2 regions of the Streptomyces sp. NPDC023573 genome follow, and region 2 is predicted to be linked to the other one. Evidence: riboswitches for the same ligand, from Rfam matches in the RefSeq annotation. Region 2 holds a riboswitch; the other holds the start of a gene.

Region 1 (15,517 bases), on a different contig from region 2:
CCGGCGCCTCGGCGCCCGGGGCCGTAACCGTGGTTGTTTCCGTGGTCGTGTCCATGTGAACGCATGACTGCGCTCCTCTCTGCGTCGCTGTCACCGCGACTCTTCATTGAACGGTCGCGATGCCTCAACGATATATCGGAAGCTATCGCCTGGCAAGCATCTCGACGAGCGGTGCCGTTGACCTGTGTCAGTGGGTGCTGATCGATTGCCGGCGAAGGCCGATCGATTGGCTTCTGCGCCAATCAGGGAGGACTGCCTGCGTGGTTTGTGGCAGTGGAGGATGACCGCGGAAGGCGACGATCACTCTGCTCGACGGGTCTGTAGTGTGCGGCGATGACACGAAGCGAGCGGCTCGCGGAGCAGTTGCACTGGTACTGGCGCAAGAACCTGCGGCCACGGCTGGACGGTCTCACCGACGAGGAGTACTTCTGGGAGCCGGTGGGCGGCTGCTGGAGCATCCGCCCACGTGGCACGTCGGCCGCACCGATGTCGGACGGTTCGGGGGAATGGACGCTGGACTACGCGTCCCCCGACCTGGTGCCGGAGCCGGCGCCGGTGACCACGATCGCCTGGCGCCTTGGGCACATCATCGTCTCGTGCCTGGCCTATCGGGTCGAGTGGTACTTCGGCGGCCGGGACTTCGACTCCGAGGCGTTCGCCTACGCGGGGACCGCTGACGAGGCGCTGAAACAGCTCGATGAGATGTACGGGCGATGGAACGCGGGGGTCCGCGAACTCTCGGACGCTGACCTGGACAATCCGCCCACGGTGGGTCCCGAGCGGTTTCCCATGGAGAACAGGGTCCTGCACGTCAACAGGGAGCTGATCCATCACGGCGCCGAGATTTCCCTGCTGCGCGACCTCTACCGCTGGCATGACGGAGCCGGACCGCGCCGAATATAACTCTCGGTAACCGGCGATCGAGCTTCGGAAATGCCGCCGAGAGGCCTTTCAGCCTTCCCCACGTTCTCTTCGGGGCAGGACAGCGTCGTCTCCCGTCGTCGATATGCATTCTGGCGGCAGCGCTGGGAGCATGTCCGGCGCTGTGACCTGCGATTTCCTTCTGGCATAGGACCTGAGCGGACTGGGCAGCGTGGTGCTTCAAGGGGTTCGTTGCGGGTCTGGGCGAGGGCGTCAGCCCTTCCCCCGACCGTTTTGGGTGGAGCCGCAGGTCCCGGAAACCGGGATGGGGCGGGGGGACGGGGTGGTCTTGTTCTCCAGCGGTAGGCGGACTGACGACAGCGTTGCGAGCACGTGCGTCATCGGCTCTTCGCGGGGCTCGGCGTCAAGGAGCCTTCGCAGACCGGACAGACCGACGATGAGTCGTCCTCCGGGTTCGAAGACGCCTCAGATCAGCGATCACTGGCACAGCTCAGTGCCGTTCCGGGTGCCCCGGACGGTCTAAGGTCGCCCGCATGACTGAGCCCTCCTACCTCGCCGCGGTCCGGGACTCCTACGACACTGTCGCCGCCGACTACGCGGCGCAGGTCAAAGCCCCCGCTGAGCTCGATCCGCTCTCACGCGCGATGCTGGCCACGTTCGCCGAGGTCGTCCGGACGGCCGGGCACGGACCGGTCGCGGATCTGGGATGCGGGCCCGGCAAGGTCACGGCGCATCTGACCGGACTAGGGCTGTCCGCCTTCGGCGTCGACGTGTCCCCGAAGATGATCGAGCTGGCCCGGCGGGCCCATCCGAGTCTGCGCTTCACGGTCGGCTCGATGACGGCGCCCCCGATCGGGGACGGCGAGCTCGGCGGCATCCTGGCCTACTACTCGACCCACCACACGCCGCCGGAGATGCTGCCCGTCGTGTTCGCCGAATTCCGGCGCACGCTAGCGCCCGGCGGGCACCTGATGATGGCCGGCCACGTGGGCAACGGCGAGCGCCTGCGTCCGACGCAGGCGTACGGAGGCCATCCGGTCTCCTTCGAGTCCCATCTGGTGGAGCCGGAAAAGATCGTCGCCCTCCTGGAACAGGCGGGCCTCGTCGTCACCGCGCGCCTGCTGGAGGAGCCCGGCGCAGGGTCGAAGAGGGCGGCCGGCACGTTCTTCGCCCGTAAACCCGAAGGGCACTGAGCGGGTTCCGGGCGCCGCGCCCGGCCCCTGTCAGCCGGGGCCGCGCACCCGCGATTGGCCTTGGACGACGCGGAACGGCCCCGCCTACGGTCGGCTTCATGAAGATCCGCATCGTCGACGCGTTCACCGACCGCCCCTTCGCCGGCAACCCCGCCGGAGTCGTGATCCTGGACTCCGGCCCCTTCCCGGAGGCGGACCGCCTCCAGCGCATCGCCTCCGAGGTCAATCTCTCGGAGACGGCCTTCGCCCATCCCCTGCCGCCGGGCGGCGAGGCGGACTGGGCGCTGCGCTGGTTCACCCCCACCACCGAGATCGATCTCTGCGGGCACGCGACACTCGCCACCGCCCATGTCCTGGACACGACCCACGTCGCGCGCGGCACGGTGCGCCACGCCACCCGTTCCGGTGTCCTGTGCACGACCGCCCATGACGACGGCAGCCTGACGCTGGACTTCCCGACCGCGCCGCTCACCCCCGCGACGGCACCGCCCGGGCTCGCGGAAGCACTCGGCGCCTCACCCCTCTCCCTCCACGACACGGGGAAGCACGTCGGCGACCTCCTGGTGGAGCTCGCCGACGAAGCGGCCGTACGGGCCCTGAAGCCCGACTTTGCCGCACTCGCCTCCTGCTCCCGGCGGGGCGTCATCGCCACGGCGGCGGCCGAGGACCCCGCCGGGGCGTACGACTACGTGTCGCGGGGATTCTTCCCCCGGGTCGGCATCGACGAAGATCCGGTGACCGGCAGCGCCCACACCGCCCTGGCCCCGTTCTGGTCGGCCAGGCTCGGCCGTGACGATCTCATCGGCCTCCAGGCCTCCGCCCGCTCCGGCCTGGTCCGCACCTCACTGCGCGGCGAGCGCACCCTGCTGACGGGCAGCGCGGTCACCGTGATCGACGGGGAACTGCTCGCCGGGCTCTGACAACGGCGGCAGCGGGCCCCGCTCACGGGGTGGGCAGCCAGCCCACCTTCCCGGCGAGCAGCGCGTATCCGACGAACGCCCCGATGTCGAGCAGGGCGTGCGCGACGACCAGCGGCCCGACCCGCCCCCAGCGCCGGTACAGCAGCACGAAGACGACGCCCATGGCCATGTTCCCGATGAAGCCGCCGATCCCCTGGTACAGGTGGTACGAGCCGCGCAGCACGGAGCTCGCCACCAGTGCGGCCATGGGCGTCCACCCCAACTGCCCGAGTCGGCGCAGGAGATAGCCCACGACGATGACTTCCTCCACGAGGGAGTTCTGCACCGCGGAGAGGATCAGTACGGGGAACTTCCACCACACGTCGGGCAGTGACTCAGGCACGACCGTCAGGTTGAATCCCGCGGCCCGCGCCACCAGGTAGAACGCCAGCCCCACACTGCCGATCCCCGCCGCGACGACGGTCCCCCTACCCAGGTCGGGCCATGGCCTGGTGCGGTCGAGACCGAGGCTCCGCAGTCCGGCCCGCTCCCGGAGCAGCAGGTGTGCCACCAGCGCGACCGGCACCAGGGCGGAGGCGATGCCGAACAGCTGCCAGGCCAGGTCCAGCCAGGGCCGCCCGGGGGCGTACGAGCCGTTGAGCGTCGCCGCCTGGTCCTTGAGGCCCCCGGGTTTCGTCAGCGACCCGATGAAGCTGATCAGGGCGGAGACTCCGCTGGCCCCGAGCGAGAGAGCCAGCACGAGGAGGGTCTCCGACCGGAGGGTCCGCCGGGACACCCCCTCGTGAGGAATGGATTCAGCCACGCGCCCCGCCTCCACCTGTACACCTGCCATCAGCTATGCGTCGTCATAGCTTGCCCGACGGGGCCGGGGCGGCGGGACACCGGGCGGCGTCCTCTCAGGGCGCGGGGAAGCCGACGGGCCAGGTGTGCACCGGCTCACCCACCTGCATCAGCTCGCCGTAGCGCCGGGTGGTGGCTGCCAGCGCGCCCTCCCGTTCCAGCCCCGCGTCCAGAGCGCGGTGATAGGTGTCGACCTGCCAGGAGGCGCCGTTCACCCTGAGCCTGCAGCGCTCCTCGATGACGCCGAGGTAGCGGTCCCGGTCCGAGGGCTCGATGTTCCACGCGTCCAGCCCGGCGGCCGCGAGCGGCAGCAGTTCCTCGCGTACGAGCTTGACGGCCGGCACCTTCGCCACGCCGCCGGAGCGGCCGGGGCGCGGCCAGAGCAGCTCGGCGTCGATCCCGTGGCGGCATGCGGCGTCGAAGTTCTCGGCTGCCGCCTCGAAGGGCAGCCTGGACCACACCGGCCGGGATTCGTCGGCGAGCGCGCGCACCAGCCCGTAGTAGAAGGCGGCATTGGCGATCACGTCATCGACCGTGGGGCCGGCGGGCAGGACCCGGTTCTCCACCCTCAGGTGGGGCACGCCGTCGGCCAGCCCGTACACCGGCCGGTTCCACCGGTAGACCGTGCCGTTGTGCAGGACGAGCTCGGCCAGGGCCGGCACACCGCCCTCGTCGAGGACCCGCAGGGGGTCCTCCTCGTCGCAGATCGGCAGCAGAGGCGGGTAGTAGCGCAGGTTCTCCTCGAAGAGCTCGTACGCCGAACTGATCCAGCGCTCCCCGAACCAGGTCCTCGGGCGCACCCCCTGGTTCCGCAGTTCGGGCGGCCGCACGTCCGTGGCCTGCTGGAACAGCGGCGGCCTCGACTCGCGCCACAGCTCCTTGCCGAACAGGAAGGGGGAGTTGGCGCCGAGTGCGATCTGCACGGAAGCGATGGCCTGCGCCGCGTTCCAGACGTCGGCGAAGCGGTCCGGCGTCACCTGCAGGTGCAACTGGACCGAGGTACAGGCCGACTCGGGGGCGATCGAGGCGGAGGTCGAGACCAATCGCTCGACACCTTCGATATCGAGGACGAATTCCTCGCCGCGCGCGGCGGCCATTTGGTCGTTGAGGAGCGTGTAACGGTCGACGTCCGAGAGGTTCGCAGAAACCACGTCGTCCCGGCCGAGGGTCGGCAGGATGCCGATCATGACGATCCCGGCGTCGACCTCCGCGGCCTTGCGGTGGGCATAGGCGAGCCCTGTGCGCAGCTCCTCGGCCAGCTGATCGAATACCCGGCCGCTCAGCCGGTGGGGAAGAATATTCACTTCCAGGTTGAACATCCCCAGTTCGGTCTGGAAATCCCGGCTGGCGATGCGCTGGAGCACCTCCGCATTCCGCATCCTCGGCATGCCGTCCGGTCCCGCGAGATTCAGCTCGATCTCCAGCCCCATGAGATTCCTGGGACGATCGAACCTCCGCTCCGACAGGAGCCTCTCCAGTCCCGTCAGGCACTGGGTGAGCTTCTCGCGGTACGTCTGCCGATCGGACGCGGCAAAGGCGCCCGCCTCGACCTTCTCGCCCATCGAAGGGTCCCTCCTCGAGTGGGCGGCCCGCGGCACAGGCCGCTCGTATCACGATCGATAATGCCCCGACGAGATGATCCGTAACGTCCCCACGACCGATGGGCACCCAGTAGTCTGGTGACTGGAGCCGGAGGCACATTCCGAAGGCATGGGGCATATGCAGTTTGCCCGATCGGGTTGCCCGGCTGAAACGCCGACGCGTTTCAGCCTACCGCCGCGCCGGGAAAGTACCTGGCGACGCGGGTCGGGAGCGGCCCGAATCCACAGAAAACTCGCAATTCAAAGTCTCGAATCCCCCTTGCGGGCAATATGCGGGTCGGCTAGCCGAAACATCGTGTGAACATTTGTCGTATAAACTCTGCGAACGAGGCAGAGAGTTGACGCATCGGCCCGTCCGCCCCGTCACCGGCCTTCCTCTGGCCCCGCACGCCGACAGCGCCGTCTGCACCCGCCCACGCACCACCGTGTCTCCGAAGTGAGAGGCGACCCACTATGCCGCTGCATGTTTCTCCGGCCCCCGCGCCCGCACTGCGCAGCGTTCTCGCGGCACTCGGTTCTCCCACCGCAGTCCGCGAGGCCCATACGCCCGCTCTCCGGTCCGTCCAGGGACCGCTGAGCCCCGAACTCCCGCTCCCCGTCCATGTACTGGACCGGATCGTGCCGAACGACGCCGCACCGCGCACCCGCCTCGCCGGCTGGCGCTTCCTGATCCGCAGCGGTGAGCGTGCCGTCGCCGCCGCGGACACCATGCTCACCGCCGACGGCTGGACCTTCTCGCACTTCTTCGAGGGCCCGTACATCGTCTCCACCGAACTCGCCCTACGCCAGGCGGAGTCGGCGACGACGCATTACCAGCCACGGCTGCTGTCGATGCCCGAGCTCTACATGTTCACGCTGTGGCTGCACCACGACATCGAGGCCGACGCCGGCGCCGGCACGCTCGCTCCGACCGATGTGCTGGTGCCCCTGGCACCCGCTCCCCCGGGCATCACGGCCCACCGTCCGCACCACGTCGCGGAGCTGCTCCCGGTCATGACACTGCGTGTCGCCCCGGCGCCTCTGCCGGACCTTCCCGAACTCCCCGGCCTCCTCGGGTCGCCGGCCTGACACCCCTGACCGACGCGCCCCCGCCGAGCTGCTCGGCGGGGGCGCGCCCGCACCCGTCCGGACTAGTCCGGTCAGGTCCCCCCGAACCATCCGAACGGACAGCCCAGTTGGATCGAACCGTCCGGCCGGGTGATGCGTCAGGGGAGGAGAACAGCAGCTGCCGCGAAATCCCTGCGGAGAGACGCCCGTAGGGCAACACTGGGACCGGACCGACTTGATACGGGGGCGGCCATGAGCCATTCGTCCAGCCGCAGGACACTCGAATCGACGCAGCGAAAGAACCCACCCATGTGCCAGCACCAGCCACCCTGTCCGACCGCTGACTCCAACGACCGGGAAGCCGCACGTCTGATGGCCCACCACCCGGAACAGGGCTGGAGCCTGCTGTGCAACGGCGTCCTGCTCTTCGAGGACACCGGTGAGCTGCTCCCCGACGGGCAGGTCATCGCCCCTCACCGCCCGCTGAAGAGCGGTCAGGTGGTGAGGGCCGCCTGACCGCGGCAGACGGAACACGGGGGCCGGCCCGGAGAAGTCTCCACACCGGCCCCGACGCGTCCCTGCTTACTGGTCGTACTCGTCCAGGGGCGGGCAGGAGCAGACGAGGTTGCGGTCACCGAACGCACCGTCGATCCGGCGCACCGGCGGCCAGTACTTGTCCGAAGGCGTGACGCCGGCGGGGAAGACCGCCTCCTCGCGGCTGTAGGCGTGGGTCCACTCGCCACCGAGCGCCGCCGCCGTGTGCGGGGCGTTGCGCAGCGGGTTGTCGTCCCCGCTCCACTCGCCGGAGGCGACCTTGTCGATCTCGCCGCGGATGGCGATCATCGTGTCGCAGAACCTGTCGAGCTCGGCCAGGTCCTCGCTCTCCGTCGGCTCGATCATCAGCGTCCCGGCCACGGGGAACGACATGGTCGGCGAGTGGAAGCCGTAGTCGATCAGCCGCTTGGCGATGTCGTCGATGCTGACCCCGGTCGCCTTGGAGACCGGCCGCAGGTCCACGATGCACTCGTGCGCGACCAGGCCGGCCGGGCCGTTGTAGAGGACCGGGAAGTGCGGTTCGAGGCGCTTGGCGATGTAGTTGGCCGCGAGTACGGCGACCTGCGTCGCACGCTTGAGACCCTCGCCCCCCATGAGGCGTACGTACGCCCATGAGATCGGCAGGATGCCCGCCGATCCCCACGGAGCGGCCGAGATCGGCCCGACGCCGGTCTCCGGGCCCGCCGCGGGCTGGAGGGGGTGGTTGGGGAGGTACGGCGCCAGGTGGGCGCGCACTCCGACCGGGCCGACACCCGGACCGCCGCCGCCGTGCGGGATGCAGAAGGTCTTGTGCAGGTTCAGGTGGGAGACGTCGCCGCCGAAGTGGCCCGGCTTGGCGAGACCGACCAGCGCGTTGAGGTTGGCGCCGTCCACGTACACCTGGCCGCCGGCGTCGTGCACCTCCCCGCAGATGTCCGCGACGTGCTCCTCGAAGACCCCGTGCGTGGAGGGGTAGGTGATCATGAGGACGGCGAGCTCGTCGCGGTGGGTCGCGATCTTGGCCCGGAGATCCTCTATGTCGACCTCGCCGTCGTCGGCGGTCTTCACCACGACGACCTTCATGCCGGCCATCACGGCGCTCGCGGCGTTGGTGCCGTGGGCGGAGGACGGGATCAGGCAGACCGTGCGTGCGTGGTCCCCGTTGGCCCGGTGGTAGGCGCGCACGGCCAGCAGGCCGGCGAATTCGCCCTGCGAGCCGGCGTTGGGCTGGATGGAGACGGCGTCGTACCCGGTGACCTCGGCAAGGCGCTCCTCGAGCTCCCGGATGAGGGTGAGGAAGCCCTGCGCCTGCTCGGCCGGCGCGAAGGGGTGCAGCGCACCGAATTCGGGCCAGGTGATCGACTCCATCTCGGCGGTCGCGTTGAGCTTCATCGTGCAGGATCCGAGCGGGATCATGCCGCGGTCCAGCGCGTAGTCACGGTCGGCGAGCTTGCGCAGGTAGCGCAGCATCGCCGTCTCGGAGCGGTACCGGTGGAAGACCGGGTGGGTGAGGATCTCGTCGTCGCGCAGCAGCCCCTCGGGCAGCGCGTCGGCCGTTCCGGCGTCCAGGGCGTCGATGTCGCCCCCGGCCCCGAAGGCCGCCCAGACGGCGGCCACCTGGGTGCGGGTCGTGGTCTCGTCGCAGGCGACGGAGACGTGGTCGGCGTCGACGAGCCGCAGGTTCACCCCGCGCTCACGCGCGTCGGCGACCACACCGGCCGCTCCCTCGGGAACGCGGACGGTGAGGGTGTCGAAGTACGCGTCGTGCACGACCTCGGTCCCGGCTCCGCGCAGCCCTTCAGCCAGGATGGCGGCGAACCGGTGGGTGCGCCGGGCGATCGTCCGCAGCCCCTCGGGGCCGTGGTAGACGGCGTACATACCGGCCATGACGGCGAGCAGCACCTGGGCGGTGCAGATGTTGCTGGTGGCCTTCTCACGGCGGATGTGCTGCTCGCGGGTCTGCAGCGCCAGCCGGTAGGCCTTGTCACCGTCCGCGTCGACGGAGACCCCGACGAGGCGTCCGGGCAGGCTGCGGGCGAACTTCTCGCGCACGGCCATGAAGCCGGCGTGCGGTCCGCCGAAGCCCATCGGGACACCGAAGCGCTGGGTGGTGCCCACGGCGATGTCCGCGCCCAGCTCGCCGGGCGAGGTGAGCAGGGTCAGGGCCAGCAGGTCGGCCGCGACGGACACGATCGCGCCCAGCTCGTGCGCCTGGTCGATGACGGGCTTGATGTCGCGCACGGCGCCGGAGGCGCCCGGGTACTGGAGCAGCACGCCGAAGACGCCCCGCTCGGCGATCTCGGCGGGGATGCCCTCGGCGAGGTCGGCGACGACCACCTCGACACCGGTCGGCTCGGCGCGGGTCTCGATCACGGCGACGGTCTGCGGCAGGGTGTCGGAGTCGACCAGGAAGACGCCGCCCTTCACCTTGCCGACCCGCCGTGCCAGAGCCATGGCCTCGGCCGCCGCGGTGCCCTCGTCCAGGAGCGAGGCGCCGGAGGTCGGCAGGCCGGTGAGGTCGGCGACCATCGTCTGGAAGTTCAGGAGGGCTTCGAGCCGCCCCTGGGAGATCTCGGGCTGGTACGGCGTGTAGGCCGTGTACCAGGCAGGGTTCTCCATGACGTTGCGCAGGATCACCGGCGGGGTGAACGTGCCGTAGTAGCCGAGCCCGATCATCGGTGCGAGCACCTGGTTACGGTCGGCGAGGCTGCGCAGCTCGGCCAGGACCTCGGCCTCCGTGCGGGCCTCGGGGAGGTTCAGTGCCTCGGCACTCCGGATCACGTCGGGCACCGCCGCGGCGGTGAGCTCGTCGAGGGAGCCGTAGCCGACCTGGGCCAGCATCTTCGCCTGGGCCTCGGCATCGGGCCCGATGTGGCGCTGCTCGAACGGAATGCCCTGCTCCAGCTGGGAGAGCGGAGTGCGACGGGGGGTCATGATGGAGGCCTCCTGGTCTGTCACGACCTGCGAGGGGCGCCACGGCGTGGCTGCCCGAACGGCCTCCCCATCTGTCATCTCGACCTGAGAGCTTCACCGGCACGCCCCGGGGCATACCGGCTTTCACCGTCGGTGAGGGTGGTCCCCGTCGCGGCATGTGCCGTACGGATCCCGCCCTGCTTTCCAGAGTGACCTCGTCCGTGCGGTACGGGGGCCTGAGAGATTCCGGGGAGGAGTTGCTCCTTCGGCGCCTCCGAATCGCTCCGGAGGACTCTCCCGCACAGGGTCAGCAGCCGTGCTCCAGCCTACCAGCGGGGCCGGGGCGGGCCGTCTCGAGTGGCCGAGCTCCCGGATCTGGCATTTCGTAGTGCCTGTGGAGCAGCCGCGACCACCTGATGCAGTTGTGACCAGTGGGAGGCACCGTGCAGACCGACATCGATCCGCGCAGCCTGATCGGCCGCAAGGCCTTCGACCGCCAAGGTGCCAAGATCGGAACGGTGGACGAGGTCTATCTCGACGACGCGACCGGGGTCCCCGAGTGGGCCGCCGTCCGCACCGGTCTCTTCACCAGGGACGCGTTCGTCCCGCTGGAACCGAGCGAATTCGTCGACGGCGCACTCGTGATCCCCTTCGACCGGGCCCTGATCAAGGACGCGCCGGACTTCGGCGTGGGCCGCCATCTCTCTCCCGAGCAGGAGTTGCAGCTCTACCGCCATTACGGACTGGACTCCTCCCCCTCGGCCGGCCCGGCTCCGGACAGGGACTTCGGCAGGCTCGCGGGCCACGAGGAGTAGTCCGCCGGCTCCCGGACCAGGCGGAGCGGATCGGCCGGCTGCAGCTGCGGATCGTCGATCCGGAAGGTCCGCACCCGGCCTGGCGGCGTCCACGGTTCCTCGAAGCGCACGGTGACCCGGCCGACGCCGCTGCCCTGCACCCAGCCGTGCCCGTGGACCTCGTGCCGTACGTCGTGGCCGGCCGGCCAGCGCCGCGCGGCCAGATGCTCCTCGCTCCCCCCGGTCTCCCCGCCGGGCTCCTCCTCCGCCCCTGGCCGCCCCTCGACCGCCGCGGCGTCCGCCGCGACCGCGGCCGCGGCGGATTCCCCGGCGGCGTGCTCCGCGTCGGCGGCCTGCGCGAAGAGGTCCTCCTGCGTGAAGTCCGCCAGCCCCGTGACACCGACGCCGAGCAGCCGGACGCCGCCGGTCGTGTCCACGGCCTCCAGGAGCCGCGCAGCGGCCTCCCTGACCACCGTGGGGTCGTCCGTGGGGCCGCGCAGGGTCTCGGACCTGGTGAGCGTCGAGAAGTCGTAGCGGCGCACCTTGAGGACGACGGTGCGCCCGGAACGGCCGGCGCCCCGCAGCCGCCGCACGCACCGGTCCGCGAGCCGCTCGACCTCCGCCCTCACGCGCACCCGGTCGTGCAGGTCGACGTCGAAGGTGTCCTCGACCGACACGGACTTGGCGTCCCTCTCCGCGACGACGGGACGGTCGTCGTACCCCTGCGCCATGCGGTGAAGCGCGACACCGTGCGCCTTGCCCAGCAGCCGCACGAGCTCCGCCTCGCCCGCCTCCGCCAGGTGACTGACGAGGGTCATTCCGGCGCGCCGGAGATGGTCACCTGTGGCGGGACCCACGCCCGGGAGGATGCGCACGGACATGGGCGCCAGGAGCTCACGCTCGGTGCCGGGCTCGATCAGCAGCAGCCCGTCCGGTTTCGCCTCCTCGGAGGCGATCTTGGCCAGCATCTTGGATCCTGCCAGGCCGACGGAACCGCTGAGTCCGGTGACGGCTCCGATAACGGTGCGCAACTGCCCGCCGATCGCCCGCGCGGACTCCGAGTCGTCGGCGACCCCGCCGGCCTCCAGGTCGACGAAGGCCTCGTCCAGGCTGAGCGGCTCGACGAGCGGTGACAGCCGCCCGAGCAGCTCCATCACCTGGTCGCTCACCGTCCGGTAGAGCGCGAAGCGCGGGACCAGATAGGCCGCGTTGGGCGCGAGGCGCCTCGCCTGCGCCATCGGCATCGCCGAATGCACGCCGAGACGCCTGGCCTCGTAGGACGCGGTGGCGACCACGCCACGCGTCCCCAGGCCGCCCACCACCACCGGCTTGCCGCGCAGGCTCGGCTTCGACGCCTGCTCGGCCGAGGCGTAGAAGGCATCCATGTCCAGATGCAGAATGGTGGGCGCGGCTCTCACATGGACCGATGCTGCCCTATGCCACTGACAACCGCCCCGCCCGGCGCACGCACTGTGCCGTCCCGTCCCGCCCCGGTGACTCAGCCCGCGCGATTGCGCCGACGCGCCAGTTCGTCGGCGGGGTTGTGGCCGATCAGGGTCTCCCCCGTGTCGACACGCTCTCCGTGGAGCTGGGACAGCGCCGCGTCGACATCCCGCCAGACGACACCGACGGCGATACCGAAGACACCCTGGCCGCCCTGGAGGAGATTCACGACCTCGTCGGGCGAGGAGCACTCGTAGACCGTCGCACCGTCGCTCATCAGCGTCATCCGCTCGAGATCCGTGAATCCGCGCGCCCTGAGGTGCTGCACGGTGGTCCGGATGTTCTGCAGAGCGACCCCCGTGTCCAGGAACCGCTTGACGATCTTGAGGAGGACCACGTCCCGGAAACTGTAGAGACGCTGCGTCCCCGACCCGTACGCCGGACGCACGCTCGGCTCCACCAGCCCTGTACGCGCCCAGTAGTCGAGCTGCCGGTAGGTGATGCCGGCCGCCGCGCACGCTGTCGGCCCCCGATAGCCGATGTCCCCTGCCACTCCCACACCGTCCGCTGCCACCACAGCCGGCTGAACCGGCTGTCTGATGGAGTGGTCGGCCGCACTGCCGTGCTGCCGGTACGGCCCACCCGCAGCCGTACCGTCGCCGCTGCTTCTCACGCCGACCTCCGTCCTTGACCTGCCACCTCGAAGGTAGGCAGTCACCAGGGGTGCGTCAACGATCGCCACACTCGGCACGCCGAGTGATAATCACCCTGAGGGTGGTTTCCCGTGACTGATTTACGGGAACGGCTTGTCGGATGCGCTGACACAGCCTCCGCGGAAGGTCACTGGCTGTTGGTACCGAAGTCCTCCGGCGAGATCTGGTCGAGGAACTCGCGGAACTTCTCCACCTCGTCCTCCTGCTCGTCCGGGATGGCGATTCCCGCGTCGTCCAGCACCCCGTCACTGCCGTAGATGGGCGTGCCGGTGCGCAGGGCGAGCGCTATGGCGTCGGACGGCCGCGCGCTCACCTCGACCCCGCTGGCAAAGACCAGCTCCGCGTAGAAAACCCCTTCTCGCAGGTCCGTGATGCGGACCTCGGTGAGCTCCTGGCCTACGGCCTCGAGCACATCCTTGAAGAGATCATGGGTCAGCGGCCTGGCCGGAGCCATGCCCTGCTGGGCGAAGGCGATCGCGGTCGCTTCCCCAGGGCCGATCCAAATAGGGAGGTACCGGTCGCCTCCCACTTCACGCAGGAGCACGATCGGTTGGTTGGAGGGCATTTCCACCCGGACACCCACAACGTCGAGCTCGTTCACACAGCAACCCTAGGACGTGCCCGCCATGTTTGGATAGTCGGGCTCCCCCGCCCTCAGTGGAAGCCGGCCTTCAGAGCGCTCTGCACCAGCGCGGCGTGGAGCCGGACGGAGAGGTCCGCGAGCTCCTTCGCAGTGGCCTCCGCATGCGCCCTGGTCTGCGGATTCCGGTGCCGGCGCAGCGGCGCGACCACCTGTTCGACCAGCCCTGCCTCACGCTCCGCGGCCGCCTTGACGGCCCGCAGATGCCGAGGTTCGAGACCGAATCTGCCCAGGTCCGCCACCAGCCGTGCCACATTCACCGCCTCGGCGTCGTAGCTCCCGCCGGCGGCCGGCACGATCAGCCCGTACGACTCCCACTCGTCGAGCTGCTCCTCGGTCGCCTCGGTGGCCGCCAGGAGCTCGGAGCGTCCGATACGGGCGGCGGTGGCCTGCCCCTGGTCCCGGAGGGCGTCGGCGGGATCACCCGGGCCTCCGTGCGGCAGTGCCACCTGCTCACCGCGTGCGAGGGCCTCCAGGTGCTCACGGATGACCTTGAGCGGCAGGTAGTGGTCGCGCTGCATGCGCAGCACCTGCGTCAGCCGCTCGACGTCGGCGGGGCTGAACTTCCGGTAGCCCGACGGCGTCCGCTGGGGCTCGATGAGCCCCTCCGTCTCCAGGAAGCGGATCTTGGAGATGGTGACTTCGGGAAATTCGTCGCGCAGCTGCAGAAGCACCGTGCCGATGCTCATCGCGCGCTGACCGGCGGCGGCGGTGCCGTGACCGGCACCGCCTGTCGGTGTTCGCAGCATGGACCTTCCTGGGGTCCCCCCGGACACTGCCCGGGGGAGGGTCACACGCCCCGCTGGCTCGCGTAGAAGACCAGCCGGTACTTTCCGATCTGGACTTCGTCGCCGTTGGTCAGCGCGACGGAATCGATGCGCTCGCGGTTGACATAGGTGCCGTTGAGGCTGCCGACGTCTCCCACGGTGAAACTACCGTCCGGGTTCCTGTGGAACTCCACATGACGCCGCGACACGGTCACGTCGTCGAGGAAGATGTCGCTCTGCGGATGACGGCCGGCCGTCGTCAGGTCACCGTCCAGCAGGAAGCGACTGCCGGAGTTCGGGCCGCGTCGCACCACCAGCAGCGCGGAACCCGCCGGCAGGGCGTCGACGGCGGCCTGGGCCTCCGGGGAGAGCGACGGAACGGCCGTCTGGCCTGTCGCCTCCGCCTCGTACGCCTCGATACCGGAGATCGAGATGGTCGAGGTCGTCTCGGAGGCACGCTCGGGCACTCCGCCCCTCAGCGGCGCACCACAGTTGGAGCAGAAGCGGCTGGCCTCGGCATTGCGATGCCCGCACCTCGTACAAACCGGCATGGACGAGCCCTCCGGAGCGGGGGCGAACCCTCCACCCGTACTCGAGGTCGATGGCTCCCCGAAACCTATGCGCCCTGCACCTCCAGGGTCAACGGACGACGCGCCGGCGCCTCCCTGGACCTCGTCGCGGAAGAGCGGGCGCTCCGCACCCTGCTCCTCGGCGCCCTGACGCGGAGCGCGGTGACGGGCAGCGCTGTTGCTGTCCTCGCGGGCGCTCTTTCCGAACAACTTCGCAAACAACTTCACGGGCGTTTCCCCTTGACCGAAATAGACCCGCCCGTGGGGCAGGACGAACCCTGAATGACCACACCTGCCGACCCGGACATCCTCACAACGTCCGTATCCACCCGACAGTTTCCACCACACGTCACCGATCCGTTGCGCCGACCCCCCGCAACCCGGCGCCCGTGTCCTTCGACTCCGACGCACCGCCGCCTCACTGGGGCGACGACCGAGCGTGATCAGGCTGCTTCGGGGGTCGCAAGGCGTCCACGACGATGTCGTCGGCGCGCGCCACCTCCACCGTGGCCTGCTCCTTCTCGAGCGTCTGCACCACACCGCCGGGAATGTTCAGAGCCGGCTCCAGGTCCTGCGGCTTGCCGATGACCTTGAACGCGTAGGGGGACTCGACCTTCCGGCCGTCGACTCTCAACTCTCCCCCGTCCCCGGAGAAATATGT
Region 2 (15,517 bases):
GCTGCGGATCGTCGACATCGTCGCCGAACCGCTCGTCACCCACGACCCACGGGCCCGGGGGAGGCGAGGCCGGGCCTACACGCGGCAGCGCGTCGGCGAACTCCTCGAAGCCGTGGGTCTCGACGACACGATCCTCGACCGCTACCCCCACGAGTTCTCCGGAGGCCAGCGCCAGCGCATCTCCATAGCGCGCGCGATCGGGCTCGAACCACGCCTAGTGGTCCTCGACGAACCCACCAGCGCCCTCGACGTGTCCGTCCAGGCCCGGGTCCTCGACCTGCTCGCCGAGCTGCAGCAACGCCTCGGCCTCACCTACGTCTTCGTGAGCCACAACCTCGCCGTCGTCCGGCAGGTGGCCGACCGGGTCGCGGTGATGCGCCGGGGCCGGCTGGTCGAAGTGGGGACGGCCGAACAAGTATTCAGCGCTCCCGCGCATCCGTACACCAGGCAGCTCCTCGACGCCGTGCCGATACCGGACCCCACGAAGGCCCGCAGGTCCCGGCGATCGACCCCCGGCGACGGGAAGACGTCCGGAGCGTCCGCCTCCACCGCAGGTCCCGCATGATCGCCGCCGCGCGTCTACCTGCCCGACAGCACGAGACCCGCCCCGCCGAGCAGCGCGACATCGTCCACCGCCGCCTCGCTCACCACCACCCGGGGAAGCTCTCCGCCGCCCAGGGCGTCCGAGCGCAGCAGGGACTCGACCAGGGCACGGAACGGTTCCCCGCCCTCACGGGCCTCCCCGTGCATGACGAAGAGCCCGCAGGCGAAGAGCTGCTGGACCGTCGCGAGACCCAGCACGAGATTCTCCGCGTACTCCGCCACCAGGGCCCGCGCCGCCTCGTCCCGCGACGCGACCAGCTCACCCAGCGAGATACCAGCCGCTCCGAGGCCGAGCGCCTCGGCCCGCCGCCGCAGCCAGCGCGTGGTGGCCACCGTCTTCCAGCAGCCGCGACGCCCGCACGTACACAGCTCACCACTGGCCGACACCGTCATGTGCGCGCCGCTGCGGCCGCCCTCGGGGGCCAGCACCTCACCCCCGTACAGGATGCCCACCCCCAGCACCTCGCCCGTGGACACCGAGGCGAAGGAACGCCGCCCCCTGCCGGGGCCGAACCACCGGTCCCCGAGGACCTGGACCCGCGCCCGGTGCTCGACCCGTACGGGCGCCCCGGTCAGCTCCTCCAGGCGCTCGGCCACCCGGTAGCCGCGCAGCGCCGGTGCCTCGTTGACCTCGATCACCCGGCCGCCCGCCGGATCGATCACCCCGGCCGCCGCGACCCCGATCCCGGACGGACGGCGCCCCTCGAACACCGCCGCGACCCGCGCGAGCGCCGCGTCGACTCCGGCGGGGGACGTGGACGCCGCGTCGAACTCCGCCTCGGCCCGGTCGAGCACGGCCCCCGAGCGGTCGAGCAGCGCCGCACGGACCCGCCCGGGCAGCAGCTCCACAGCCCCCAGCGCGCCGGGGACGGCCCGCACCTCCGGACCCGCCACGGGGTCCGGCACCAACCGCAAGGGAGAACGTTCATGCGCCATACGCCGACTCTGCCACGTCGGTGTTCCGGGGAGACAGCCGCATGAGTTACCGGAACCTGACCGAAACCACCTGGCGGGAGACCAGGGCGTCGGCGCCCGACGCCATCGCGGTGCTTCCCATCGGCTCCCAGGAACAGCATGCCGAGCACCTGCCGATGGGCACCGACACCCTCCTCGTCGAGGCCGTGCTCGACCGGGCCCTCACCCTTCTCGACGAGGAGGCCCCGACAGAGACACCCGCCCTCGTCCGGCTGCCCACGCTGCCCTACGGCCACAGCCCGCACCATCTGTTCGCCGCGGCGCTGACCCTTTCCGCGCCCACCCTCGGCGCCGTCCTCGGCGAGATCCTCGACTCTCTGGCCGCATCCGGCCACCGCCGCATCCTCGTCGTCAACGGGCACGGCGGCAACGACGAGATCATGAAGCTCGCGGTCAAACGCTTCGCCCTGCGTGCGGAGGTCACCGCCGCCGCCTGCTCGTACTGGACCGTGACCAGCGGCGAGGACGACGGCGGACGCCCGGACGTCACACCCGGCCACGCGGGCTGGTTCGAGACCTCCCTCATGCTCGCCGCGCACCCCGCCCTGGTGCGCACCCCTGTGCGGGGGCGGGCCCCCGTGGATCCGCCGCCGCTCTTCGACCGGCCGCCCTACCCGGGGCTCACCGTCGAGCGGCACGGCGAATGGGAACGGGTCGGCGGCTCCACCGACGACGCGTCGGGCGCCGACGCCACGCACGGCCACAGGCTCCTGGACGACCGTGCGCGCGGTCTCGCGCGCGCCCTCCTGGCATTCGACACCGCCACCCGCACGGGCCCGTGAACCGCACCGACGCCTCAACCGCATCACCCGAACCGAACGAGGAACAGCATGAAGATCACCGATGTCGACGTCCAGGTCGTGAACCTGCCCCTGCTCAACCCGTTCACCAGCTCGTTCGAGACGAAGACCGGTGAGACCCGCACCGTCGTACGCATCCGCACCGACAGCGGCGTCGAGGGCTGGGGCGAGACCATGTGGGGCCGGCCCGTCGCCGCGATCGTCAAGATCCTCGCCGAGGACCTCATCGGCACCAGCCCCTTCGCTCTGGAGGCGTTCCACCGTAAGCAGCACATGGTGCCGTTCTTCTACGGCTACCTCGGCTACGCCGCGATCGCCGCTCTCGACGTCGCCTGCTGGGACGCCATGGGCAAGGCCACCGGCCAGTCCCTCACCGACCTCCTCGGCGGCCCCGTACGCGAGGAGGTCCCGCTCACCGCACTGGTCACCCGGGCCGACGCCCCCGGAGTGCGGCCCGCGGACCTGCCCGCGGCCCTTGCCGAGCACACCTCTCGCGTCGTGGCCGAGGGAGGCTTCCAGGCCGTCAAGCTCAAGGGCACCAAGGACGTCCAGGGCGACGTCGCGATCCTGCGCGCCGTGCGCTCCGCCCTGCCCGAGGTCAGCCTGCGCGTCGATCCCAACGCCGCCTGGTCCGTCCCCGACTCGGTCCGGGCCGGCATCGCCCTGGAGGAGCTGGACCTCGAATACCTGGAGGACCCCTGTGTCGGCATCGAGGGCATGAGCCAGGTCCGTGCCAAGATCCGCATACCGTTGTGCACCAACATGTGCGTCGTACGCTTCGAGGACTTCGCGCCGGCCGTACGCCTGGGCGCCGTGGACGTCATCCACGGAGACGTCTACAAGTGGGGCGGCATCGCGCAGACCAAGGCCCTCGCGGCGCACTGCGAGACCTTCGGGCTCGGCATGAACCTGCACAGCGGCGGCGAGCTCGGCATCGCGACGGCCGCGCATCTCGCGGTGGTCGCCAGCACTCCCGTCCTCTCCCGTGCCATCGACTCCATGTACTACCTGCACGCCGACGACATCATCGAGCCGATCCCGCTGGAGAACGGCAGCCTTCACGTCCCGACCGGACCCGGCCTCGGCGTCACCGTCGACGAGGAGAAGCTCCGCCACTACGCGGAGGTCAACGCCCGCGAAGGAGACCTGACCCGATGACCGGATCCACCCCCGCCCGGCGCGCCGTCCGCACCGACCGGGCGCCCGCGCCCGCAGGCGCCTACAGTCAGGGAATCGTCGCGGGCCCCTACCTGTTCACCTCGGGCTTCGGCCCCCAGGACCCGGACACCGGCGCCGTCGCGGACACCGTCGGGGAGCAGACCGCCCAGGTGCTGCGGAACGTCGGCGCCGTACTGGAGGCCGAAGGGCTCGGGCCCCAGGACGTCGTCAAGGTGACGGCCCACCTCCAGCATCTGCGCCGCGACTTCGCCGCATACGACGCCGAGTACCGCGCGTTCTTCCCGGCGCCACACCCGGTGCGCACCACCGTGGGCTCCGACCTCATGGACATCCTGGTGGAGATCGACGTCGTCGCGCTCCGCCGGGAGGTGCCGGCGCCCGTCTGACAGGCGGTGCTCGTGCCGGTCAGCCGGCACGAGCACCGGAGCCGGGTCACCTCACGCGACAGCGGTCCCCCGGGGCGTCGTCGCGGTCGGAGCGCGGCCGGGGCCGGCCGGATCAGGCCGCCGGAGCCGCTGCCAGCAGGTCCGCGGGGATGCCGCCCTTGTCGGGGGCGTAGAAGTTCTTGATCTCGGTCTCCCAGGCGTCCACCCGGACCCGGTCGTCCTCATCGGGCTCGAAGGCGTCGAAGAGCGCGTGGATGTTGGGCAGGTCGAAGCCCACCCCCCTCATCATGCCGATGAACACCGGCCGGATGACAGTGCCGCTGCCGTCCAGGTCACCGAGGCGGGCGAAGCCGGCCGCGAACTGGTCGACCGCCGTGCCGAAGCGCTCGGGCGAGAGGACGCACGCCTGGTACTCGTCGTAGGTGATCCGGCCGTCGTGATCGGTGTCGAGCTCACCGGCCAGCGTGTTCCAGTACCGCGTGAACCCGGCCCGCATGGCTTGCTTCCGTGCCTCGTCGGCTCCGGGTACGGCTGCGGCGACCCGGCTGCTCATCAGCTCGAAGTCGTCGGACTCCAGGACCCCGTTGCCGTCGGCGTCGAACAGGGTGAACACGAGTTTGACTCGGTTGATGGCTTCGTTCCGCATAAGTGCTCGCCTTTCGTCGGACCGGGAGACGGGCCGGCCGGTCGCACGGCCGTCGCGCTGTCACTATGTGGGCTGCGGCACCCGGATCCCCGGGGAGGAACGGTCGTTCAGCAGAAAGAATGAACCTGCCGGCTGCCACGCATACACCGCCCGCTTCGCCGCCTGCGGGCACCGTGTCCCATGACGCCCACCGGGCCACCGGACCGTGCGGTTCCGGCGGATCAGGTGAGAACCGGCGTGCACGGCGCACTGGATACGGCGGTGCCCCGTTCGCTCTCCCCGCGCCCTACCGGCGGTCAGGGGGCGCGCTGAAGATGAGCCGACCGCAAGAAATCCGAGCGACTCCGCACACCTGCTTCCCGGGCAGGTGGACACGCGGTGGAAGGAGCCCACTTTGTTGCTTCTCATCTCCCCGGACGGCGTCGAGGAGGCCCTCGACTGTGCGAAGGCGGCAGAGCATCTCGACATCGTCGATGTGAAGAAGCCCGACGAGGGCTCGCTCGGCGCGAACTTCCCGTGGGTCATCAGGGAGATCAGAGAGGCCGTCCCGGCGGACAAGCCGGTGTCCGCCACCGTGGGAGACGTGCCGTACAAGCCCGGCACGGTGGCGCAGGCGGCACTTGGTGCGGCCGTCTCCGGAGCCACCTACATCAAGGTCGGCCTCTACGGATGCACGACGCCCGAGCAGGCGGTCGACGTCATGCGAGGGGTCGTCCGGGCGGTGAAGGACTACCGGCCGGATGCCTTCGTCGTCGCCTCCGGCTACGCCGACGCCCACCGGATCGGCTGCGTCAACCCGCTCGCACTGCCCGACATCGCCCTGCGCTCGGGCTCCGACGCGGCCATGCTCGACACCGCGGTGAAGGACGGGACACGGCTGTTCGACCACCTGCCGCCCGACGTCTGCGCGGAGTTCGTGCGACTGGCCCACGAAGCCGGTCTGCTCGCTGCCCTCGCGGGCAGCGTGAAGGTGGGAGACCTCGGCGTACTGCACCGCATCGGTACGGACATCGTGGGGGTACGCGGGGCGGTCTGCGAGGGCGGCGACCGCAACACCGGAAGGATCAAGCCGGAGTTGGTGGCCGCCTTCCGGGCGGAGATGGACCGGCACGCCCGGGAGCACACGGCTGCCGTCAGCGCGGCGAGTTGACCGCCGGGATGGCCGCGCGTCAGCGCCGGCACGGGCCCGCGACTCCCGGCGAGCGCTTCGACGTCCTCGATCCGGCGACCGGCGAGGCATTCGACGAGGCCCCACAACAGCAGCCGGGCGAACTGGACGCCGTCGTAGGCAGGGCCCACGAGGCCTGGCGCGGGTGGCGGTCCGACCCCGCCGCCCGCTCGGCCGCACTGCTCGCGGCAGCTGACGCCGTGGAGGCGGCCGGGACGGACCTCGCCCCCTTGCTCACCCGCGAACAGGGGAAGCCCCTGGCCGAGTCCTACGCGGAGATCGCCCGCACGGCGGCGCGCCTGCGCTACTTCGCCGAGCGGACGGCCCCTCGCCCCCGGCTCCTCACGGACGGCCGTCCGATGCGGAGCGAGATCCGCTGGCGGCCGCTCGGGCCGGTCGCCGCGATCACCCCGTGGAACTTCCCCCTGCAACTGGCAGCCGCGAAGTTCGCGCCCGCACTCGCCGCGGGCAACACGATGGTGCTCAAGCCCTCGCCCTTCACACCTCTCGCCACCCGCCTGCTGGGATCCGTCGTCTCCACCGCCCTCCCCGAGGACGTACTGACGATCGTCACCGGTCACGAACCCCTCGGCGCCCGCCTCGCGGCCCACCCGGGCATCCGCCACGTGACCTTCACCGGGTCGGTTCCCACCGGACGGGCTGTCGCGCGGGACGCGGCGGCCTCACTCGCCCGCGTCACCCTGGAGCTGGGAGGCAACGACGCGGCCGTCCTGCTGGACGACGTGGAGGTGGAGCGGATCGCGGACCGGCTGTTCTGGGCGGCGTTCCGCAACTGCGGGCAGGTCTGCATGGCGGTGAAGCGCGTCTACGCCCCCGCCCGGCTCTACGACCAGGTGGTGGAGGCCCTTGCGGAGCGCGCGAAGAGCGTCGTACTCGGAGCCGGCCTCGATCCGGCGACGCAGCTGGGCCCGGTCAACAACGCCCCTCAGCTGGCCCGGGTCGAGGACTACACGGCGCGGGCACTGGCGGACGGCGCCCGGGCCGTGGCCGGGGGGCACCGGCTGGACCGGCCGGGCTATTTCTTCGCCCCGACGATCCTGGCCGATGTCCCGGCGACCAGCGCCGTGGTGACGGAGGAGCAGTTCGGGCCCGTTCTGCCGGTGCTGCCGTACGGGAGCACCGACGAGGCCGTCGAGGCGGCCAACGACACCGGCTACGGGCTGGGCGGCTCGGTATGGGGGACCGACCTCGACCGGGCCGAGGAGGTGGCCGGCCGGCTGGAGTGCGGAACGGCGTGGATCAACCACCACGCCGAACTCTCCCTCGACCAGCCCTTCGCGGGATCCAAGGAGAGCGGTGTCGGCGTCGCGGGCGGCCCATGGGGGCTGTACGGCAACCTCGCGCCGTTCGTCGTGCACCGTCCGCAGGAGGCGTGAGGATGAGGTTCGGCGCAGCGGTGCTGCGTTCGTACGAGAGCCGTTTCGCCATCGAGGAGGTGCTCCTGGCAGGTGGGCCGGCCGCCGGCGAGGTCCTGGTCGAGATCGCGGGCTGCGGAATGTGCCGGACCGATCTCGCGGTCAGGCGTTCCGCGGGCCGCTCACCGCTGCCGGCGGTGCTCGGGCACGAAGGCGCAGGGGTGGTGGTGGAGACGGGCGGCCCGCACACCGGCCTGGACAACGGCGACCATGTGGTGCTGAGCTTCGACTCCTGCGGCCACTGCCGGAACTGCCTGGCCGCTGCCTCCGCCTACTGCGACTCGTTCGCCTCGCTCAACCTCTTCGGAGGGCGCAAGGAGAACGCGGCGCGCTTCACCGACGCGGCCGGGGGCGAGTTGGCCCCCCGGTGGTTCGGTCAGTCCTCGTTCGCCGAGTACGCGATGGTCCCGGCGCGCAATGCCGTGCGGGTCGACCCCTCGCTGCCCGTCGAACTGCTCGGACCGCTCGGCTGCGGGTTCCTCACGGGCGCCGGAGCGGTCCTCAACTCCTTCGGCGTCGCGCCCGGCGACACCCTCGCGGTCTTCGGCGCGGGCGCGGTGGGCCTGGCCGCGGTGATGGCGGCCGCCGCCTCCGGAGCGGTGACGGTGGCAGTAGACCGGTACCCCGAACGGCTGGCCCTCGCCGAACGCTTCGGCGCGATCCCGCTGAACGCCGCCTCGCCCGATCTCCCAGGCCGTATCCGTCAGCTGACCGACGGCGGCGCGCACTACGCACTGGACACCACAGCCTCCGCCCAGCTGATCAACGACGCGCTCCGGGCCCTGCGCCCGACGGGGCGTCTCGGCCTGGTGGCACGGCTCCGCACCAGGCTGCCACTCGAACCGGGAGCGCTTGACCAGGGCAGGACGATCACCCACATCTGCGAGGGCGACGCGGTGCCGGGACTGCTCGTCCCGCGGCTGACCGGGCTGTGGCAGGCCGGGCGGTTCCCCTTCGACGAGCTGATCCGTACGTACCCGCTCGCCGACATCAACGAGGCCGAACGCGACTGCGAAGCGGGGCGCGTGGTCAAACCCGTACTGATCCCAGGAGGAAGAAGCCGATGAGTGAGGCATCCACCGTCCCTCACCACCCCGTGGCCCGACTCACCGATGGAGGAAACGTGAACGGCGCGACGCGTCGCAGCACCGGTGTGGACGGAGGGGTGGGTGTGACCGCTCTCCTGGTCGCCGCGGCACGGGCGATCGAGACCCACCGCCACGACGCCCTGGCACAGGACGTCTACGCGGAACACTTCGTGCGCGCCGCACCGGCATCCGACGGCTGGCCGGTCCGGATGGAAGAGGTCCAGGACGGGGACGCGAACCCGCTGTGGGGGCGATTCGCGCGCTACTTCGGTCTGCGGACGAGAGTCCTCGACGACTTTCTCCTCCGGTCGGTGCACACCGGGGAAGCCCGCCAGGTGGTGCTGTTCGGTGCGGGGCTCGACGCGCGGGCGTACCGGCTCGACTGGCCTGACGGCTGCGTGGTCTACGAGATCGACAGGGGAGGCGTGCTGGAGTTCAAGCACGGGGTGCTCGACGGGCTGTCGGCCACCCCTCGGGCGGCGCGCGTTCCCGTCCCGGTCGATCTGCGCGCCGACTGGGTCGAGGCGCTCACCGGCGCCGGCTTCGACACGGCCGCACCGAGCGTGTGGCTGGCCGAGGGCTTGCTGTTCTACCTGCCCGCCGCCGCCGAGACGTACCTCATCGACATGGTGGACCGGATGAGCCCGGAAGGGAGCGCCCTGGCGTACGAGGTCAAGCTCGAGAAGGACCTGCTGGAATACCGTGACAGCCCGCTCTACACGGCGACGGCACAGCAGATCGGCATCGACCTGCTCACCCTCTTCGACAGGGAGCCGCGGCCGGACTCAGCCGGTGATCTCGAGAGCAGGGGCTGGTCCACGGAGGTCCACACCCCCTTCGACTTCACCCGCCGGCACGGACGCGGCCCGTTGCCCGAGGAGAACGACGCCCTGGCGGGCAACCGGTGGGTCTTCGCGGACAAGCTCCGACCGCCTAGCACTCGATGATGTTCACCGCGAGCCCGCCGCGCGCCGTCTCCTTGTACTTGACGCTCATGTCCGCGCCCGTCTCCTTCATCGTCTTGATGACCTTGTCCAGGGAGACCTTGTGGCTGCCGTCGCCGCGCAGCGCCATCTTGGCCGCCGTGACCGCCTTGACCGCCGCCATGCCGTTGCGCTCGATGCAGGGGATCTGGACGAGGCCGCCGACCGGGTCGCAGGTCAGGCCCAGGTTGTGCTCCATGCCGATCTCGGCGGCGTTCTCCACCTGCTCGGGGGAGCCGCCCAGGACCTCGGCGAGGGCGCCGGCGGCCATGGAGCAGGCGGAGCCGACCTCGCCCTGGCAGCCGACCTCGGCGCCGGAGATGGACGCGTTCTCCTTGAAGAGCATGCCGATCGCGCCGGCGGCCAGCAGGAAGCGGACGACGCTGTCGTCCTTCTCGGCCTCGGTGCAGCCGCCCGCCGCGAAGTTCATCCAGTAGTGCAGTACGGCGGGAATGATGCCCGCCGCGCCGTTGGTCGGGGCGGTCACCACACGGCCCCCGGCGGCGTTCTCCTCGTTGACGGCCATCGCGTAGAGGGTGATCCACTCCATCGCGTGCGTCTGGGGGTCGCCCTCGGCCCGCAGCTGCCTGGCCGAGTTCGCGGCGCGGCGGCGGACCTTCAGGCCGCCGGGCAGGATGCCCTCGCGGGACATGCCGCGGGCGATGCAGGCCTGCATGACGCGCCAGATCTCCAGCAGCCCCGCGCGGATCTCGTCCTCGGTCCGCCAGGCCTTCTCGTTCTCCAGCATCAGGGAGGAGATGGACAGGCCGGTCTCCCGGGCGAGCCTCAGCAGCTCGTCGCCCGTGCGGAAGGGGTGCTTCAGGACGGTGTCGTCCGGGACGATCGGGTTCTCGCCGGCCACCGCGTCCTCGTCGACGACGAAGCCGCCGCCCACCGAGTAGTACGTCTTCTCCAGGAGCGGGGCGCCGTCGCGGTCGTACGCGAGGACCGTCATCCCGTTGGCGTGGTACGGCAGGGCCTTGCGCCGGTGCAGGACCAGCTGCTCGTCGGCGTCGAAGGGGATGTCGTGCATGCCGAGCAGATTGATGCGCCCCGAGGCGCGGATCTCCTCGACGCGGGCGTCGGCGCCCTCGACGTCGACGGTGCGGGGCGACTCGCCCTCCAGCCCCAGCAGGACGGCCTTCGGGGTGCCGTGCCCGTGACCGGTCGCGCCGAGCGAGCCGTACAGCTCGGCCCGTATCGAGGCGGTGTGGGCCAGCAGGCCCTCGTTCTTGAGGCGGCGGGCGAACATGCGGGCCGCGCGCATCGGGCCGACCGTGTGGGAGCTGGACGGGCCGATACCGACCGAGAAGAGGTCGAAGACCGAGAGGGCCACGGGAGTACTCCTAAGGCGTTGGTGGACGTCGTTGTCCGCCGGGTGGTGCGGGGACGGGCCGGTGGGCCCGGGAGCGCGGGGCAAAGGGGTGGGGGCACCGGGCTCACTGTGTTCAGTGTGCGCGGTGCCCCCACCCTGCGTGCAAATTGCGGGTGACTACTTGATGCCGGGGTACAGCGGGAACTTCTCGGCCAGCGCGATCACGCGGGCCTTGAGGTCGTCGGCGTCGTACGCGGGCTTCAGCGCTGACGCGATGATCTCCGCGACCTCGGTGAAGTCCTCGGTCTGGAAGCCACGGGTGGCCAGGGCGGGCGTGCCGATCCGCAGGCCCGAGGTGACCATCGGGGGCCGCGGGTCGTTCGGGACGGCGTTCCGGTTGACCGTGATGCCGACCTCGTGGAGCCGGTCCTCGGCCTGCTGGCCGTCCAGCTCGGAGTTGCGCAGGTCGACCAGGACCAGGTGCACGTCCGTGCCGCCGGAGAGGACGGAGACGCCCACCTCGGTGACGTCCGGCTGTACCAGGCGCTCGGCGAGGATGCGGGCGCCGTCCAGGGTGCGCTGCTGGCGCTCCTTGAACTCCTCGGTCGCCGCGACCTTGAAGGAGACCGCCTTGGCCGCGATCACGTGCTCCAGCGGGCCGCCCTGCTGACCGGGGAAGACCGCCGAGTTGATCTTCTTGGCGAGCTCCTGGGTCGACAGGATGACGCCACCGCGCGGACCACCGAGGGTCTTGTGCGTGGTGGTCGTGACGACGTGGGCGTGCGGCACCGGGTTGGGGTGCAGCCCCGCGGCGACCAGGCCCGCGAAGTGCGCCATGTCGACCATCAGGTACGCGCCGACCTCGTCCGCGATGCGGCGGAAGGCGGCGAAGTCCAGCTGACGCGGGTAGGCGGACCAGCCGGCCACGATCAGCTTCGGCTTCGACTCCTTGGCGAGGCGCTCGACCTCGGCCATGTCCACGACACCGGTGTCGTCGACGTGGTACGGGACCACGTTGTAGAGCTTGCCGGAGAAGTTGATCTTCATGCCGTGGGTCAGGTGACCGCCGTGGGCCAGGTTGAGACCCATGATCGTGTCGCCCGGCTTCAGCAGCGCGAACATCGCGGCGGCGTTGGCCTGCGCGCCGGAGTGCGGCTGGACGTTCGCGGCCTCGGCACCGAAGAGCGCCTTGATGCGGTCGATCGCGATCTGCTCGACCACGTCGACGTGCTCGCAGCCACCGTAGTAGCGGCGGCCGGGGTAGCCCTCGGCGTACTTGTTGGTGAGGACGGAGCCCTGCGCCTCCATGACCGCGACCGGAGCGAAGTTCTCCGAGGCGATCATCTCGAGGGTGGACTGCTGACGGTGGAGCTCGGCATCGACGGCGGCGGCGACGTCCGGGTCCAGCTCGTGGAGGGAGGAGTTGAGAAGCGACATCAGTTAAGTCCCTAAGGTCTCAGTTGCCGGAGAACGCGGTGTACTCGTCGGCGGAGAGAAGGTCTTCCGGCTCCTCCGCGACGCGCACCTTGAACAGCCAGCCGCCCTCGAAGGGAGCGGAGTTCACCAGCGACGGGTCGTCCACGACGTCCTGGTTGGCCGCGGTCACCTCGCCGGTCACCGGCGAGTACAGGTCGCTGACCGACTTGGTCGACTCCAGCTCACCGCAGGTCTCGCCCGCGGTCACCGTGTCGCCGACCTCCGGGAGCTGGGCGTAGACGACGTCACCGAGCGCGTTGGCCGCGAACTCGGTGATGCCGACCGTGGCCACGCCGTCCTCGAGGGCCGACAGCCACTCGTGCTCCTTGCTGTACCGCAGCTGCTGGGGGTTGCTCATGACCTGAATTCTCCTGTACGCGGGGGAGTGCTGATGAACGATGGTCTTACGGTGTGAGACACGACTGCGTCACGTGGGCGGCGCGGTGTGTGACAGGCGCGCCGCGCCGCGTCACTTACGGCGCTTGTAGAACGGCAGCGCCACGACCTCGTACGGCTCGTGCTTGCCCCGGATGTCGACCCCGACACCCTCGGTGCCGGGCGCGGCGTGCGCCGCGTCCACGTAGGCCATGGCGATCGGCTTGCCCAGAGTGGGCGACGGCGCACCGGAGGTGACCTCGCCCACGACCTGCCCGCCGGCCACGACGGGGTAACCCGCGCGCGGCACCCGGCGGCCCTCGGCGACCAGGCCGACGAGCTTGCGGGGCGGGGCGGACTCGGCACGGGCCGCCGCGGCGGTGAGCGCCTCGCGGCCGACGAAGTCGCCCTCCTTCTCGAACTTCACGACCCTGCCCAGGCCCGCGTCGAAGGGGGTCAGCGCGGTGGTCAGCTCGTGCCCGTACAGCGGCATGCCCGCCTCCAGACGGAGCGTGTCGCGGCAGGAGAGCCCGCAGGGGATCAGACCGTACGGCGCGCCCGCCTCGGTCAGCGCCTTCCAGAGCTGCTCGGCGTGGGCGGGGGCCACGAAGAGCTCGAAGCCGTCCTCGCCGGTGTAGCCGGTGCGGGCGATGAGCGCGGGGACGCCGGCGACCGTTCCGGGGAGTCCGGCGTAGTACTTCAGTCCGTCCAGGTCGGCGTCCGTGACCGACTTCAGTACGGCGGGGGAGTCAGGGCCCTGGACGGCGAGCAGCGCGTAGGCGTCGCGGTCGTCCCGCACCTCGGTGTCGAAGTCCCCGGCGCGCCCGGTGAGGGTGTCCAGGACGAGCTGGGCGTTGCCGGCGTTGGCCACCACCATGTACTCGGTCTCGCCCAGGCGGTAGACGATCAGGTCGTCCAGGATCCCGCCGTCCTCCGCGACGATCATCGTGTAGCGGGCCCGGCCCACGCCCACGGTGGCGATGTTGCCGACCAGCGCGTAGCTCAGGAAGGCCGCCGCCTGCGGACCGGTGACGGTGATCTCACCCATGTGCGACAGGTCGAACAGGCCGGCCCGTTCGCGTACGGCGTTGTGCTCGTCGCGCTCGCTGGCGTACCGCAGCGGCATGTCCCAGCCGGCGAAGTCGGTCATGGTCGCGCCCAGGGACCGATGCAGGGCATCGAGGGCGGTGAGACGGGGGGCGGCGCTCGGGGCAGTGCTCATGGACATGGCTCCAGGGCATGACGACAGGGGGTGGTTCCCTCCCCATCTGTCATCGGAACCTGAGAGGTTCGCCGACAGCCCCTGAAAGGGTCCCGACGGGGTCGGCCCCGTCAGCGTCGGCTTGCACCTTGGGTGGAGCCGCAGAGCGGCCCGCTTTTCAGATCTGCCTCATCCACGCGGTACGGGGCCTGAGAGATTCAAGGGAGGAACTTGCTCCTTCGGCGCCCGGCGCACACGGTGACCGGGACTCTCCCGCGCGGATTCAAACGGCCGGTATGCAGTTGGCGGGGTCATCATCGCACGCATTGCGGGAGAGTGGGGCGTCCAGGCCCGGACGGGTGCCGGACCCGACACGTACGGGCGGAAACGGTTGTGCCGCATTACCTTTTCTTTACACTTCTTGGGCAGGTCAGTGGGTGACTCGGCAGGGGGAAGGCGATGACGTTGCAGCGCTACGCGACAACCGCGGGGGCGGCACGCGGTGCGATGCCCCAGCAGCCGGGCGTGCCCGCCCGGGAGCTGACGGGCGGGCCCGCTCAGGTGGTGCGTGATCTGCGGGGCGGGGGCGGCCGGGGCCCGAGTGGCCTGGACTTCGCGGCGGGTGACGTGGTCGTGGTCTCGGGGCTGCCCGGCAGCGGGAAGTCGACGCTGATCCGGCGGGCGGTGAAGGAGTACGCGGTCGACTCCCAGGACACCAGGGACCGCTGGGCGGCCGCCCTGCCCGCCTTACTCCCGTACGCCCTCTACCGCCCCCTGGTGCGTGCCGCGCACTACGCCGGGCTGTGGCGGGCGCTGCGGTCGGGCGGACCGGTCGTCGTCCACGACTGCGGCACGCAGGCGTGGGTGCGCAGCTGGCTGGCGCGCGAGGCCCGGCGCCGGGGCAGCGGCCTCCACCTCGTCCTGCTCGACGTCACCCCCCGGGTGGCCAGGCAGGGGCAGCGGGAGCGTGGGCGCGGGGTCTCCGGATACGCCTTCGCCCGGCACCGGCGCGCGGTGGGCCGGCTGCTGCGCGACACGGAGACCGGACTGCTGCCGCCGGGGTGCGCCTCGGCGGTCCTGCTCGACCGTGAGGCCGCCGCGGGCATCGACCGGATCTCGTTCCCGGAGGCGCGGCTCCCGCAGGAGTAGAGGACTCGGTGGCGTCACCGTTCGCATACGCACAGTTCGCGGGCCTCCGGCACGCTGTCCGGAATCTGGACGGTGCGGTGGACGGGGGCGCCGCCTCCGCGGGGCTCTGCCCTCCTGCCGCGACCCGGTCTAGAGTTTCAGCCGCACCGCATGGCGAGAGAGGGACACAGACACCGTGGACATTCCGGCTCAGGCCCAGGCCCCGTCGCACCCGTCGCAGGGATGGCCGGCCAACGAGTTCGAGGAAGTGCTCAGCGCCTCGCTCGGCGTGCCCGGGGCGGGCGGACGACTCGTCGAGGTGCTCGGCCGCAGCCAGGTCTGGGTCCCCCTGCCGAACGGCGGGGGGCGCGACAGCACCGACCTCGATCTGCCGACGGTCGACATCGACGGCGGCGCGTACGTCCCCGTGTTCAGCTCCGAGGCGCAGTTCCTCCAGTGCGTCGGCACCCATCTCTCCTTCACCGTCGCACCCGCACGCGAGTTCGCCCGCGGACTGCCGCCGCAGCTCGGGATAGCGGTCAACCCCGGCGGCGCCGTCGGCGTGCCCCTGCCGCCCGGCGCCGTCGCCGAGCTCTGCCGGGCCGGGCGCACCCCGCTGGACGGCCCCGCGAGCGGCGGCCGGGTGCGGCTGTACGAGCCGGACTGGAAGGAGGACCCCGTCGACTTCCTCGCCGCGGTGTCCGCCGAATTCCAGGGGACCACCGGGGTGAAGACCGCGCGCCGGGCGCTGGCCAGCA

Evidence for each region. A riboswitch is a leader RNA that binds a small molecule or an ion and turns the genes downstream of it on or off. The one in region 2 is predicted to bind glycine.
Region 1: it holds a riboswitch for glycine, as region 2 does, so the genes downstream of both, gcvP (aminomethyl-transferring glycine dehydrogenase) here and gcvT (glycine cleavage system aminomethyltransferase GcvT) in region 2, are expected to answer to the same signal.

What each region holds. Positions count from the first base shown of each region.
Region 1 covers NZ_JBVHKB010000010.1:324,027-339,543, forward strand. The annotation lists gene ACZ32T_RS29565 (PadR family transcriptional regulator) at 1-65, opposite strand, end outside; gene ACZ32T_RS29570 (DinB family protein) at 334-903, shown strand; gene ACZ32T_RS29575 (class I SAM-dependent methyltransferase) at 1,416-2,075, shown strand; gene ACZ32T_RS29580 (PhzF family phenazine biosynthesis protein) at 2,174-2,995, shown strand; gene ACZ32T_RS29585 (CPBP family intramembrane glutamic endopeptidase) at 3,018-3,827, opposite strand; gene ACZ32T_RS29590 (glutamate-cysteine ligase family protein) at 3,892-5,397, opposite strand; gene ACZ32T_RS29595 (hypothetical protein) at 5,890-6,504, shown strand; gene ACZ32T_RS29600 (DUF5999 family protein) at 6,793-6,999, shown strand; gene gcvP (aminomethyl-transferring glycine dehydrogenase) at 7,066-9,951, opposite strand; glycine riboswitch at 10,145-10,240, opposite strand; gene ACZ32T_RS29610 (PRC-barrel domain-containing protein) at 10,374-10,745, shown strand; gene ACZ32T_RS29615 (DNA polymerase IV) at 10,667-12,142, opposite strand; gene ACZ32T_RS29620 (MerR family transcriptional regulator) at 12,223-12,840, opposite strand; gene ACZ32T_RS29625 (bifunctional nuclease family protein) at 13,008-13,481, opposite strand; gene ftsR (transcriptional regulator FtsR) at 13,535-14,269, opposite strand; gene ACZ32T_RS29635 (FHA domain-containing protein) at 14,311-15,084, opposite strand; gene ACZ32T_RS29640 (DUF881 domain-containing protein) at 15,275-15,517, opposite strand, start outside.
Region 2 covers NZ_JBVHKB010000005.1:285,762-301,278, reverse strand. The annotation lists gene ACZ32T_RS18415 (ATP-binding cassette domain-containing protein) at 1-565, shown strand, start outside; gene ACZ32T_RS18410 (ROK family protein) at 580-1,539, opposite strand; gene ACZ32T_RS18405 (creatininase family protein) at 1,581-2,360, shown strand; gene ACZ32T_RS18400 (mandelate racemase/muconate lactonizing enzyme family protein) at 2,409-3,536, shown strand; gene ACZ32T_RS18395 (RidA family protein) at 3,533-3,943, shown strand; gene ACZ32T_RS18390 (EF-hand domain-containing protein) at 4,056-4,589, opposite strand; gene ACZ32T_RS18385 ((5-formylfuran-3-yl)methyl phosphate synthase) at 4,984-5,739, shown strand; gene ACZ32T_RS18380 (aldehyde dehydrogenase family protein) at 5,748-7,154, shown strand; gene ACZ32T_RS18375 (NAD(P)-dependent alcohol dehydrogenase) at 7,157-8,260, shown strand; gene ACZ32T_RS18370 (class I SAM-dependent methyltransferase) at 8,257-9,228, shown strand; gene ACZ32T_RS18365 (L-serine ammonia-lyase) at 9,215-10,600, opposite strand; gene glyA (serine hydroxymethyltransferase) at 10,757-12,016, opposite strand; gene gcvH (glycine cleavage system protein GcvH) at 12,036-12,413, opposite strand; gene gcvT (glycine cleavage system aminomethyltransferase GcvT) at 12,525-13,652, opposite strand; glycine riboswitch at 13,820-13,917, opposite strand; gene ACZ32T_RS18345 (AAA family ATPase) at 14,091-14,780, shown strand; gene ACZ32T_RS18340 (enhanced serine sensitivity protein SseB) at 14,956-15,517, shown strand, end outside.